Regions from separate parts of the Psychrosphaera algicola genome, predicted to be linked through region 1. Evidence: predicted binding sites of a transcription regulator. Region 1 holds the regulator's gene; the other holds the start of a gene.
The links. The regulator ArgR, encoded in region 1, controls arginine synthesis, uptake and breakdown. The targets are predictions, from matches to a motif close to ANTGAATANNTATTCANT.
Positions count from the first base shown of each region.

Region 2: a site for ArgR is predicted at 1,967-1,984, ahead of PN838_RS10100 (OadG family protein). Genes of this name have one in related genera too.

Region 1 covers NZ_JAQOMS010000002.1:3,603,794-3,608,221, forward strand. Annotated here, with positions in the region: partial or broken gene PN838_RS19755 (Dyp-type peroxidase) at 1-25, shown strand, start outside; gene PN838_RS19760 (P-II family nitrogen regulator) at 210-548, shown strand; partial or broken gene PN838_RS19765 (ammonium transporter) at 560-1,766, shown strand; gene argR (transcriptional regulator ArgR) at 1,834-2,298, opposite strand; gene mdh (malate dehydrogenase) at 2,439-3,377, shown strand; partial or broken gene ispB (octaprenyl diphosphate synthase) at 3,605-4,428, opposite strand, start outside.
Region 2 covers NZ_JAQOMS010000002.1:1,893,548-1,897,975, reverse strand. Annotated here, with positions in the region: partial or broken gene PN838_RS10125 (aspartate kinase) at 1-459, shown strand, start outside; gene csrA (carbon storage regulator CsrA) at 571-762, shown strand; tRNA gene PN838_RS10115 (tRNA-Ser) at 951-1,041, shown strand; tRNA gene PN838_RS10110 (tRNA-Arg) at 1,066-1,143, shown strand; tRNA gene PN838_RS10105 (tRNA-Arg) at 1,168-1,246, shown strand; gene PN838_RS10100 (OadG family protein) at 2,049-2,300, shown strand; partial or broken gene oadA (sodium-extruding oxaloacetate decarboxylase subunit alpha) at 2,311-4,091, shown strand; gene PN838_RS27225 (sodium ion-translocating decarboxylase subunit beta) at 4,096-4,428, shown strand, end outside.

The DNA.
Region 1 (4,428 bases):
GCACCTTCAGTGGACTTTTTGGTAAACCAAGGCTCTCTCTAAATCTAGTCTTTCACGCCAGTCACCCTAGACACTATCATTCGGCTTTTATATGGGTGAAAAGATTTCATCCATATAAGTGACCAATACTCACCTGTAACTATTGCATATTTAACTGTGAATATTTAGGCTCTTTTTCAAAATAAATATGCAATCAACATGGTGTAAAAATGAAAAAGATTGAAGCAATCATAAAGCCGTTCCGTTTAGAAGACGTTCGTCTTGCGCTGCAAGAAGTAGGAGTCGTCGGCATGACGATTACAGAAGTAAAAGGGTTTGGACGCCAAAAAGGGCATACTGAAATGTATCGAGGCGCTGAATATCAGGTCGATTTTTTACCAAAAGTGAAAATTGAAATGATTGTCAACAGTGACGATGTGGAGCGCTGCATTGATGTCATTACCAATACAGCCAGAACTGGCAAAGTTGGCGATGGCAAAATTTTTGTAATTGATGTCGACCGTGTCGTGCGGATCCGTACTGGTGAAGAAAACAACGAAGCGATATAGGGTTAGACAAAATGCAAGAAATTAATAGTGCAGTAGAGACATTAGTCCAAAGCTCTAACACGTTATTTATATTACTCGGCGCTATAATGGTTTTTGCCATGCATGCCGGATTCGCCTTTTTAGAAGTTGGTACGGTTAGACACAAAAACCAAGTTAATGCGTTGGTTAAGATCATGGCTGATTTTGGCGTATCATGCGTAGCTTACTTTTTGTTGGTTATTGGTTAGCGTACGATACGACCTTTTTGCGAGTGCTCAGACGTTATCAGAAAACCATGGTTATGATTTAGTTAAGTTTTTCTTTTTAATGACGTTTGCGGCAGCAATTCCAGCTATCGTGTCGGGCGGTATTGCGGAACGTGGTCGTTTTTATCCATTTTTAATCGCATCCGCGTTGATAGTTGGTGTGGTATATCCAACGTTTGAAGGGATTATTTGGAATGGCAATTGGGGCTTTCAGGCTTGGTTAGAAGCGTTAACCGGCGCTCAGTTTCATGACTTTGCAGGTTCTGTGGTCGTCCATGGTGTAGGTGGTTGGTTAGCCTTTGTCGCTGTTATAATGTTGGGAATGCGACAAGGCCGAATACGTGGCGGTAAACTTGTGGCATTTGCACCATCTAACATTCCATTTTTAGCGTTAGGTGCTTGGATATTAAGTATCGGCTGGTTTGGCTTCAACGTAATGTCAGCACAAACACTGGATGGTATTTCAGGCCTTGTGGCGGTTAACTCATTAATGGCGATGGTCGGTGGTATTTTAGCTGCTTTGTACTTTGGTAAAAATGACCCTAGTTTTATTCACAATGGTCCATTAGCGGGCTTGGTGGCGGTTTGTGCAGGCTCTGATGTCATGCATCCAATCGGTTCATTGTTTGTCGGTTTGATTGCTGGTGGCTTATTTGTTTGGTTGTTTACCTATGTACAGAACAAGTTTAAGTTTGATGATGTATTAGGTGTGTGGCCATTGCATGGCGTTTGCGGTGCATGGGGCGGTATTGCCTGTGGCATATTTGGTAGTGAAGCGCTCGGTGGTTTAGGTGGCGTATCATTGACAGCTCAAATTATCGGTACACTTGCTGGTATTACAATTGCGTTAGTCGGTGGTGGAATTGTTTACGGTTTGGTTAACAAATTCTCTGCTCTAAGAATGACAGATGAAGACGAATTTGTTGGTGCAGATCTTTCGATTCATAAGATCGGATCTATAAACGAAGATTAGTTTAAAGTAATTACTTATAAAAAATCCGCATGAAAATATGCGGATTTTTTTATTTTTGGCTAGTTATCTAGACAGTTTCAAACAATTGTTTCACGTTTGTTAGGGTATGTTCAATCTCACTTACCTTCAATGGTGCGATGAAAATAGTATCGTCGCCGGCGATTGTTCCAAGCACACCTTCGGCTTTTCCAACTGAATCGAGTAAGCGAGCAATGAGCTGTGCAGCGCCCGGACTGGTTCGGATTATAACCATAGACTCGTTGTGTTCTACATCGAGCACTAATTGTCTAAGAGGGCTCTTAGCGGTAGGCATACCAAGCTCTGCAGGCAAACAGTAGACCATTTCTTGTTTGGCATTACGGGTTCTAACAGCGCCAAATCGAGTCAGCATCCTTGAGACTTTAGATTGACTTACATTGTCAAATCCTTGAGCTTTTAGGGCGTCAACGATATCGCCTTGCGATCCGAAACGTTCTTCTTTTAGTAATGCTTTGAACGCTTTTATTAGCTCTTCTTGTTTGGTTTGACTCATGTAAATATTTTCCCCACATTTAACAAATAAATAATAATTCATTTGCCGCTATAATACTAATTGCTATTTGAGTTTTTACTCATATTTAAGTATGGTTTGCCGGAAATCGTACTCTATAACCAATTAAACTGGAGAAATACATGAAAGTTGCAGTTTTAGGTGCCGCTGGTGGTATCGGTCAGGCTCTATCTTTATTACTAAAAACTCAGTTACCACAAGGTTCTGAATTAGCATTGTACGACGTAGCACCGGTTGTTCCAGGTGTTGCTGTTGACTTGAGCCACATCCCAACTTCTGTAAAAGTTGAAGGGTTTGGGGCAGACGACCTTGATAAGGCGTTAACGGGTGCAGACATTGTATTGATCCCAGCTGGTGTTCCACGTAAACCGGGTATGGATCGTTCTGACTTGTTCAACATCAATGCAGGTATCGTTAAAAACTTGGTTGAAGGTATTGCTGACCATGCACCAGAAGCATGTATCGGAATTATCACTAACCCTGTTAATACGACAGTTGCAATTGCTGCTGAAACGTTAAAAGCAAAAGGTAAATACAACCCTGCGAAATTGTTTGGTGTTACGACACTAGACGTTATTCGTGCAGAAACGTTTGTTGCTGCAGTTAAAGGTTTGGATTGTGAAGATATTGTAGTGCCTGTTATTGGTGGTCACTCTGGTACAACAATTTTACCTCTTCTTTCTCAAGTTGAAGGCGTAGAGTTCTCTCAAGAAGAAATTGAGCAATTAACTCACCGTATTCAAAATGCAGGAACAGAAGTTGTTGAAGCCAAAGCGGGTGGCGGTTCTGCTACTTTGTCTATGGGTCTAGCAGCTGCACGTTTTGCACTAAGCTTAGTAGATGCGCTTAACGGCGAAGAAGACGTATTTGAATACACGTATGTTGAAGGTGACGGTTCTGATGCTCGTTTCTTCGCACAGCCAGTATTAATTGGTAAAAACGGTGTTCAAGAAATTCTTCATTATGGCGACTTAAGTGAATATGAAGAAAAATGTAAAGCTGAAATGATTGAAGGCTTACGTGGTGATATTAAACTAGGTGAAGATTTCGTTAACGCGTAATTAAACTTAAAATATCGTCAAAAAACCGCTTTGGGGCTTAGCCCTTAAGCGGTTTTTTATTATTCAGTAGGCGGTAAAATTACTGCTTTGATACGGGTTCAGTCCACCGTTTATGCCTAAGTCATACCTAAGCAAAGTTTATTTATGTGATATTGCTTTATTACTACGTGACCAATTTACTAAATAAATTGGCCACGTAAACTTAAAGTGGAACTAATGGTAAGAAGTTAATTCGTTCGATGAACGGAGATATGTGCTAAAGAAACAAGCGCTTGCTTAAATTCAGACTCTTCTAAACAGGTTAATTGCTCTATCGCTTTGTCTGCTTCTTTCTCGGCTTTTATTCTCGTATATTCTAAGGCACCGGTTTGTTCCATCGTTGCTATGATGTCTGAGAGGTGGGGCAGGCCATCACCGTTTTGAATCGCAAGACGAATTTGTTCAGATTGTGCACCTGTGCTATTCCACATGGCGTATAGCAGAGGCAAAGTCGGTTTCCTTCTGCTAGGTCATCACCGGTATTTTTACCCATGTCGCCGGCTTCTGAAGTGTAATCCATTACATCGTCAATTAGCTGAAATGCCGTACCTAAATGCATGCCATATTTTTGCATCGCTTGTTCAGTTGCCTCATCTGCACCTGCAATAATAGCCGAGAGTTGCGTTGCCGCTTCAAATAATCGTGCGGTTTTACCATAAATGACATCAAAATAACTTTGTTCAGTGGTGTCTGGATCATTACAGTTCATTAACTGCAAAACCTCGCCTTCTGAAATTTCATTGGTCGCATTGGCTAAAATATCCATAATACGCATGGATTTTAAGCTAACCATCATTTGAAACGAGCGGGTATAAAGAAAGTCACCCACAAGTACACTTGCTTGGTTACCAAACACTTCATTGGCGGTCTCTTTGCCACGGCGCATCGTAGATTCATCGACAACATCATCATGGAGTAATGTTGCGGTATGGATGAATTCAATTATGGCCGCTAAAGTAGAATGGTTATCACCTTCATAACCCAGCGCTCGCGAGGCTAATACGGTTAACAT
Region 2 (4,428 bases), 1.7 Mb from region 1:
TGAAGCGCTAGTGTGGTTTCATGATTTAGATCCCACGCATCTGACACCAGCGGACATTCTTGGAATGGTAGCAGATGAACATTTTGAAGTAGATATGGTTGTGCAATCGATAGCACACGGGACAAATGGCAACAAGTTTGACTTCGCTTTTACTGTTTCTGAGGCCGATTATGACAAAACAATGTCCATATTGGGCGGGTTGTCACAAAAAGTGAAAATAAATCAAATGATAATGTGCAAGGTCGCAAATCTATTGCTAAGATTTCAGTAGTAGGAGTAGGGATGAGATCTCATGTTGGCGTCGTTAGTAAAATTCTAAAGACGTTAGCAGATGAACATGTTCATGTGGATTTGATCTCGACTTCTGAAATCAAAGTTTCCATTCTCGTCGAACAGAAATATATGGAACTGGCAGTGAGAGCGCTTCACAGTGCTTTTGCGTTAAACAAATGTTATTAGTAGAAATTGGATGTTTGTGGCACTACCTGTAGAATCACTCTCGTCAGCTTTTTGCTGGATATACAGCTTTCCTCTGGAAAGTAACATAAGCAAGCATATAAGGAGCTAATAATGCTTATACTAACTCGTCGTGTTGGTGAAACATTAATGATTGGTGACGAAGTCACTGTCACTGTATTAGGTGTAAAGGGTAACCAAGTAAGAATTGGTGTTAACGCCCCTAAAGAAGTTGCGGTTCACCGTGAAGAGATATACATGCGAATTCAGGCTGAAAAAGGTGGAACACCTTCAGAAGCGGAATAAGCATTTAGCCGACCTTGAGTCGGCTTTTTTATTTTAACGTTTTAAATTGTATGTAAACTTGGTTGATTATCCGTCAATCTGATGGGTAAACTTTCAAATTGGTCAAAATCAAAGCAGACAGTAATTTATTTGTTATTTTTTGTTTGACTTATATTTTCAGATCATTACTATACGCATCCACATTGAGTGGAGAGGTGGCCGAGAGGCTGAAGGCGCTCCCCTGCTAAGGGAGTATAGGGTTTGTAGCCCTATCGGGGGTTCGAATCCCCCTCTCCGCCATTCAATGTGTGTTAAAGATATAGCGCGCTCGTAGCTCAGCTGGATAGAGTACCTTGGCTACGAACCAGGCGGTCGGAGGTTCGAATCCTCCCGAGCGCGCCATTTTTTAACGTTGTTTCTTGTTGCGCGCTCGTAGCTCAGCTGGATAGAGTACCTTGGCTACGAACACAGGCGGTCGGAGGTTCGAATCCTCCCGAGCGCGCCATGAAACAACCTTTTTATTACCACCCCAAACATTTCTAAACGCTCAACGCAGCGCACTACAAAACCCACTCAGTATAAAAACCACATCGGTATTCCTTCGTTAACTCCAAACTTAATTCAATATCAAAATGTCTTAAACACCCTAATATTTTTGTAATTCTAATACGCATTGTTACGCCATAACCCAATTTCTCGTTTTTTCACAGCTTTGAGTTCAGTCTGTTGTTGGGTTTTATTGATTTTCAATAAGCAATAACAAAGACGCTTAAAAATAATTTTGTTGTCCACGGTATCGCCTCGTATAAAATCGACTAACCTATAACGATTAGTTGACGAGTTTATAGGTTTGAGATGTATATTTTAGACGCCATAGTGTTTAGGATACTATTTCGGGTTTGGAAAACTGTTGGGCTCAAAAGTCCTGTTTAATTATCAATCACAGTTTGTATAAAAAATAACAGCCGTAATTTTAGTTACCCCAAATTATATTACTTTACGAACGGTTAATATTCATTCTCGGATCTTCATTTTGGTTTTACATTATTACTAATTTGTAAAATGGACTGACCATTTGTGTCAAAGCTTTATTTTTACTGGTTTTCAGCTATATTTATTCGCTGAATTCGAGCTCTTTTATGCACCAATTTAGAAAAAATAACTTTTCTTTCTAACGTTTTCTGTGGTACTTAAGAGCTAATACTCTAATTTGATTACGTTGGGCGTTGCTTATTTATTCATTTATTGTGGAATAATATGCACCCAGATCAAATTGTTTAATTAAATAAATACAACAGGGTTGGATTATGAATGTTACTGAGCTTTTAGTAGAAGCAGGCATACTTATGGTGGTCGGAATGACGGTCGTATTTGTGTTTTTAACAATACTGATTTTTGCGACAAAAGGGTTAACCTCTTTTGTTCAATCATTCCCAGAGCCGGAAACGTCAACTCCCGCCCCAAGAAGAAATACACACTCTGCTACTGGCGATACATCACAACAAGTTGTCGCAGCAATAAGCGCTGCCATTAAACAACATCGCAAAAAGAACAATTAGAGGACGGAACATGAAAAAGCCATTATTACTTACAGAATTAGTGCTCAGAGACGCACACCAGTCGTTACTAGCGACTCGTATGCGCTTAGATGACATGCTACCAATTGCTGAAAAACTCGATAAAGCGGGTTATTGGTCTGTAGAATCTTGGGGTGGCGCGACTTTCGATTCGTGTATCCGTTATCTTGGTGAAGATCCTTGGGAACGTATTCGTGCATTAAAAGCGGCGATGCCAAATACTAAGCAACAAATGTTATTGCGCGGTCAGAATCTTTTAGGTTACCGCCACTATGCTGACGATGTCGTTCGTAAGTTTGTAGAACGTGCTCATAAAAATGGTGTTGACGTATTCCGTATTTTTGATGCAATGAATGACATCCGTAATTTAGAAACAGCTGTTAAATCTGCTGTAGATGTTGGCGCACATGCTCAGGGCACTATTTCGTATACAGTAAGCCCAGTTCATAATATCCAAATGTGGTTAGACATGGCTAAGCGTCTAGAAGATATGGGTTGTCACTCTATCTGTATTAAAGATATGGCCGGTTTATTAAAACCATATGAATGTGAAGAATTAATTTTAGGCCTTAAAAAATCTGTTGACCTACCGATTGCAATGCAATGCCATGCGACCACGGGTCTTTCTACCGCAACGTACCAAAAAGCAATAGATGCTGGTATTGATATGTTAGATACCGCCGTTAGCTCAATGAGTATGACGTACGGCCATACGGCAACTGAAACTATGGTTGCTATTGTTGAAGGCACTGAACGTGATACAGGGCTTGATCTTGTATTACTTGCTGAGATAGCCGCTTATTTCCGTGATGTTCGTAAGAAGTACGCGAAGTTTGAAGGTAGCATGAAAGGCGTAGATGCGCGTATCTTGTTAGCTCAAGTTCTAGTGGCATGTTAACTAACATGGAAGGCCAGTTAAAAGAACAAGGTGCTGAAGACAAGTTTGACGAAGTACTTAAAGAAATTCCACGAGTTCGTGAAGACCTAGGCTTTATTCCTTTGGTAACGCCAACGTCGCAAATAGTAGGTACTCAAGCTGTTTTAAACGTATTGACTGGTGAACGTTATAAGTCAATTACCAAAGAAACTGCGGGTGTATTAAAAGGCGAATATGGCGCAACAGCTGCGCCAGTTAATGCTGAGCTACAAGCTAGAGTATTAGACGGTGCGGACGCTATCACGTGTCGTCCAGCAGATGTTATCAGTGATGAGCTTGAGTCTTTAACTGACGAATTAACCAATATTGCAGCGGATAAAGATATTACGCTAGCCGATGACCAGATTGACGACGTCTTAACGTATGCGTTATTCCCACAAATTGGTCTGAAATTTTTAGAAAATCGCAATAACCCTGAAGCATTTGAACCAGTCCCTACTGGTGACGTTGAATCAACTAAGTCATCTAAACCGGCAGTCGCAGACGGTGAACCTGAAGCGTATAGCGTTTCTGTCGATGGTAAAGTTTATGAAGTGGTTGTAGCGCCTTCTGGTGAGTTGACTTCAGTGGTAAGCAAAGGACCATCTGATGAAAGTGGTAAACAGCACGCAGCAGTAACTGGCAGCGAAACGTTGAATGCGCCACTAGCAGGTAATATTTTCAAGTTATTAGTTTCTGAAGGTAGCGCAGTTCAAGAGGGTGATGTTGTGATCATCATGGAAGCGATGAAAATGGAAACTGAAATTCGAGCTGCATCAAGTGGTGTTATTTCCTCAATCAATGTCAAAGATGGCGACTCGGTTTCAACCGGCGATGTCTTGCTAACTCTGGGGTAATATAATGGACGGATTGCATACGCTATGGGCATCAACGGCCCTTGCGAATTTTGAAATGGGTCAAATTGTGATGATGATAGTAGGCTGTGGCTTACTCTATCTCGCGATTGCAAAAGGCTTTGAACCTTTATTGTTATTACCTATTGGTTTTGGTGCCATTTTGGCTAACATTCCATTGGCGGGTTTTACTGATGAAGGCGGACTTTTATATTATATCTACCACATTGGAATAGAGACGGGGGTATTCCCGCTGCTAATCTTTATGGGGGTGGGGGCCATGACAGACTTTGGGGCGTTAATCGCGAACCCTAAGATGTTATTACTCGGTGCCGCAGCT